2 regions of the Sphingomonas sp. NPDC079357 genome follow, and region 1 is predicted to be linked to the other one. Evidence: predicted binding sites of a transcription regulator. Region 1 holds the regulator's gene; the other holds the start of a gene.
What was found. Region 1 encodes LexA, which represses DNA repair genes until DNA is damaged. Its sites were predicted from a motif close to GTTCCNCNCTTGTTCT; they were not measured.
Positions count from the first base shown of each region.

Region 2: ACI2JO_RS11480 (ATP-dependent helicase) is a predicted target of LexA. The motif match lies at 1,354-1,369, and genes of this name have one in related genera.

Region 1 is NZ_JBJDOM010000001.1:416,520-418,719, forward strand. It holds gene ACI2JO_RS01840 (molybdopterin molybdotransferase MoeA) at 1-846, shown strand, start outside; gene lexA (transcriptional repressor LexA) at 905-1,567, shown strand; gene ACI2JO_RS01850 (ComEC/Rec2 family competence protein) at 1,786-2,200, opposite strand, start outside.
Region 2 is NZ_JBJDOM010000002.1:526,061-528,260, forward strand. It holds gene ACI2JO_RS11465 (inorganic phosphate transporter) at 1-274, opposite strand, end outside; gene ACI2JO_RS11470 (hypothetical protein) at 357-557, opposite strand; gene ACI2JO_RS11475 (UrcA family protein) at 843-1,166, opposite strand; gene ACI2JO_RS11480 (ATP-dependent helicase) at 1,447-2,200, shown strand, end outside.

The DNA of each region.
Region 1 (2,200 bases):
GCCCGCGATGGCGAGACGCTCACGCTCGATGGCGAAGGCCCCGCGCATGTCGGCCGCAACGTCCGCCGCCGGGGTCTCGATTTCACTGAACGCGACACACTCGTCGAGCCAGGCCAGCGCCTTACCCCCGCCCGGCTCGCGGTCGCCGCGACCGGCGGAGTCGCGCGGATCGCGGTCGCGCGCCCGGTCCGCGTCGCGCTCGCCGCGACCGGCGACGAACTGGTCGAACCCGGCACCTCCGGCGACGCGCTCCCCGAATCAAACCGCCTGCTGCTGCGCGCCTTGCTCGCGGGCACCGGCGTCGAGATCGTCGACCTCGGCATCCTCCCCGACCGGCTCGACCGGCTGACCGAGGCCTTCGCCACTGTCAACGCCGATGTTCTCGTCACCACCGGCGGCGCCTCGGTCGGCGACCACGATCTTGTCCGCCCGGCGCTGCTCGCGGCGGGCACGACGCTCGATTTCTGGCGAATTGCGCTGCGCCCGGGCAAGCCGATGCTCGCCGGGCGACGCAGCGACATGGCGGTGGTCGGGCTGCCCGGCAATCCGGTGTCGGCGTTCGTCACCGCCTTGCTGTTCGTCCGCCCGCTCGTCGCGCATCTCAGCGGCGCGAAGGACCCATTCCCATCGGTTTCCCGCGCCTTGCTCGGCGAGGACCTCCCCGCCAACAACGAGCGGACCGATTATCTGCGCGCCGAATTGCGCGACGGTCGCGCCTATGCCTCGACCATCCAGGACAGCTCGATGCTGCGCACGCTGGCGCGCTCGACCTGCCTGATCGTGCGCGATCCACACGCCCCCGCGGCCCGCGCCGGCGACTCGGCGGAAATCCTGATGATCGCTTGACGGACAGCGCTATGTTCCATAAAGGTTCGCAATCCGTTCACTAGGAAGGCGCCCGGACATGCTGACGCGCAAGCAGCACGAGCTGATCTGCTTCATCGAGGACCGCCTCGCCGACACGGGCGTCTCGCCCTCGTTCGAGGAGATGAAGGACGCGCTGGAGCTGAAGAGCAAGTCGGGAGTCCACCGCCTCATCAGCGCGCTCGAGGAGCGCGGCTATCTGCGCCGCCTCCCTAACCGCGCCCGCGCGCTCGAGGTCATCAAGGCGCCCGAGCGTGGCCCGGAGGCGAAGCGCCCCGCGCCGCCCTCGGTCAAGCGCACCATGCCCGAACCCGCCAACGACGTGGTCGAGATCCCGCTCCACGGCCGGATCGCCGCCGGTGTGCCGATCGAGGCGTTCGAGGGGTCAACGATGCTCCCGGTGCCCGCGGCGCTGCTCGGGGCGGGCGAGCATTTTGCGCTCGAGGTGGCGGGCGACTCGATGGTCGAGGCCGGCATCTTTGACGGCGACTATGCGCTGATCCGCCGTCAGGAAGTCGCGCGCGACGGCGAGATCGTGGTGGCGCTGATCGAGGACAGCGAGGCGACGCTCAAATACTTCCGTCACGAAGGCGCGATGATCCGTCTAGACCCCGCCAATCGCGCCTACGACCCGCAACGCTACGCCCCCGCGCAGGTCCGCGTACAGGGCAAGCTCGCCGGCCTGCTCCGCCGCTACTCGTAAAGCGCGCCACTGCCACCCAAATGTCGCCCCGGACTTGATCCGGGGCCCCGCTCCTTCGTGCTCCTGAATTAGCGCGCATAGGCGCAACCTTCGCAAACATCGAAGTGCCCGCGCGTCCTTCGCGCCGCCCTTACCTGCCACCCCGGCGAACGCCAGGGCCAAGTTGGGCGAATATTTGCAATGATATACGACGGCCCGCCAACTGCACCCTGGCCCGCTCAACGATCACACTGCCATCCGCCAGCGCTCGGTGCCGCAAGCGACCATCGTTTCTGGTCCGACCGCTCAACAGGCAACATCGACAACCACCCTGCCAACATCGGCAACGCTTTTGCCGCTTGCCGTGCTTCATGCTCACCACCGACGAGCCACGGATGCGCATCCCCCACCGCCCGCACCGTCGCGACCCGCCCGGTCGCAAACGTCACTCGCACCCCGCCGGTTCTCACCAGCGTCGCCCGGTCGAGCGTCAACCACCTGCCCCGACAGCCACGCGGCAGCCGCCGCTCGCTGACCACCACATCCGCGCGTCGACACAGTGGTATCAGCGCGTTAGCCGGCAACAGATACTGGCTGCGCGTCGCCAGCACCCGCCAGACGCGCCCTTTCACGTGTCGAACCATCCAGCACAGA
Region 2 (2,200 bases), on a different contig from region 1:
CGGTGGCCACCGCATTGGCCGTGTCGTGAAAGCCGTTGACGAACTCGAACCCCAGCGCGATCAGCAGCGCCAGGCCGAGAAAGGCGAATACACCGAGGGCGAGTTGCTCGCCGACCTGCTGCGTGTCGATCAAGACGCTGATCCCGGCATAAACAAAGCCGACGAGCACGATCGCCAGAAAGGCGAAGCGGGCCACGGGATGCACCGGGCCGTCGAATGAGCGCGTCGCCGCGGGCGGTGACGAGGGTGACGCCTCTAGGACATTTGATGCCATGACGAGTCGTGCTGTCGGCGCATAGCGTGACAGTTTGATGACCGATCGGCGATCCGGGCCATGCTGATCGGCGTCAGGACAGTCACTCCTTGCCCGGGTAGGTGTTGAAGACGGAGAGCGCGGCGACCCGGTCAAGCCAAGCGAGCCATTCTTTGAGTATGATCTGCACAGCAGGTGCATGATTCTCGGCTACGTCCAGCGTGCCGCTTTGAATATCGACAAGGCCCGACATCACATGAGGATTGCGAGAAGAGAGGCCGGTGTCACACGTGGCACAGGCCATGCTCGGACGATGCATAGCTGCTTATCGCGCCCGATACGGTGACCTGATCGTTGCGAAAGGTCATTTAGCCGACCATCGGCACGCCGGACCAGCGCCGGCGTTCGTGCAGTGACAGAGTGCATGATGCTCGACAGAGCCATCCGCTGAGTAGTGAACTTTGGCACAATGACATGGTCCGGTTACGCCATGGCATCCTCGTGCTTTAATTATCTTCCCCACGTCGCGTTCTAAAAATCATTGCAAGAACTGGACGATCCATGACGATGTCCGGTTCTTTTCACGATATCAGTGCCGGGAGACCGCGGCCGGTTTGATCCTGCGCTCGCCAACGAGCGCGGCGAGCCGGACTTGCAAAACGCGGCGCATCTCGGTCTGGCAACGAAGCACATCGGGCCAATCACGGATGTCAACAGGTGTGCTACAGATCCTGCTGGCAGCGTGGCGAACGCGCAAACCCAATCGCTGCTGCCCTGCGGTGGTTCCACGATCGAGATCACAGATCGCGATTCGTGCCGTGAGCAGAGCAAAATCCTGCTGGGCCGAGGCGGCGGTCGGCGACACGACGAGCATGAGGGTGGCCGCAAGCGCAGCCCGATCTAAGCGGCTCATTGACATAACCCCTGCGAGGAGCCGACGGCGGCATCATGCGTCGCTTCTACGCGTGGCGCGGGCGAGTACCGAAGCGGCATACTGCCGACGTGCCGGCTCTACGTCGTCGTTCTTACTGTCGTACGGCCCGGCAACGACGCTTCCATGACTGTAACAAAACGCCGTTTCGCTTGCCCGCAGCACGTGCGTTCCCTACCTGTTCGGCGTGACCGATCTTTCAGCCGTAACGCACGAGCCGCCGTACCTGGCTAGCCTCAATACTCCGCAACGCGAGGCGGTGATGACCACTGATGGTCCGGTGCTGGTGCTGGCGGGCGCGGGAACGGGGAAGACTGCCGCCTTAACCGCCCGCTTGGCGCATCTGTTGTGGACCCGGCGCGCATATCCGTCGGAAATTCTGTCTGTCACCTTTACGAACAAGGCCGCGCGCGAGATGCGTGAGCGGGTCGGACGGCTGGTCGGCGATGCGGTGGAAGGGATGCCGTGGCTGGGCACCTTCCACGCGATCGGCGCCAAAATGCTGCGTCGTCATGCTGAGCTGGTAGGGCTGCAGAGTAATTTCACGATCCTCGATACCGATGACCAATTGCGCTTGCTGAAGCAGCTGATTGTCGCGGCGGACATCGATGAGAAGCGCTTCCCGGCGCGTTCGCTGGCTGGGTTGATCGACGAGTGGAAAAACAAGGGGCTGATCCCCGCCGATATCGAGGCCGGTGAAAGCGAACGCTACGCCAACGGGCGCGGCGGTGAACTGTACCAGCAATATCAGGATCGCCTGAAGGCAGTGAACGCCTGCGATTTTGGCGATCTGCTGCTCCACGTCCTGACGATCCTCAAGCGCGATCGTGGCGTGCTTGAACATTATCAGCAGCGATTTCGCTACATAATGGTGGACGAGTATCAGGACACGAACTCAGTTCAGTACCTCTGGCTACGTCTGCTGGCGCAGGAGCGCCGTAATATCTGCTGTGTCGGTGACGATGATCAATCGATCTATTCCTGGCGGGGTGCACAAGTCGAAAACATCCTGAAGT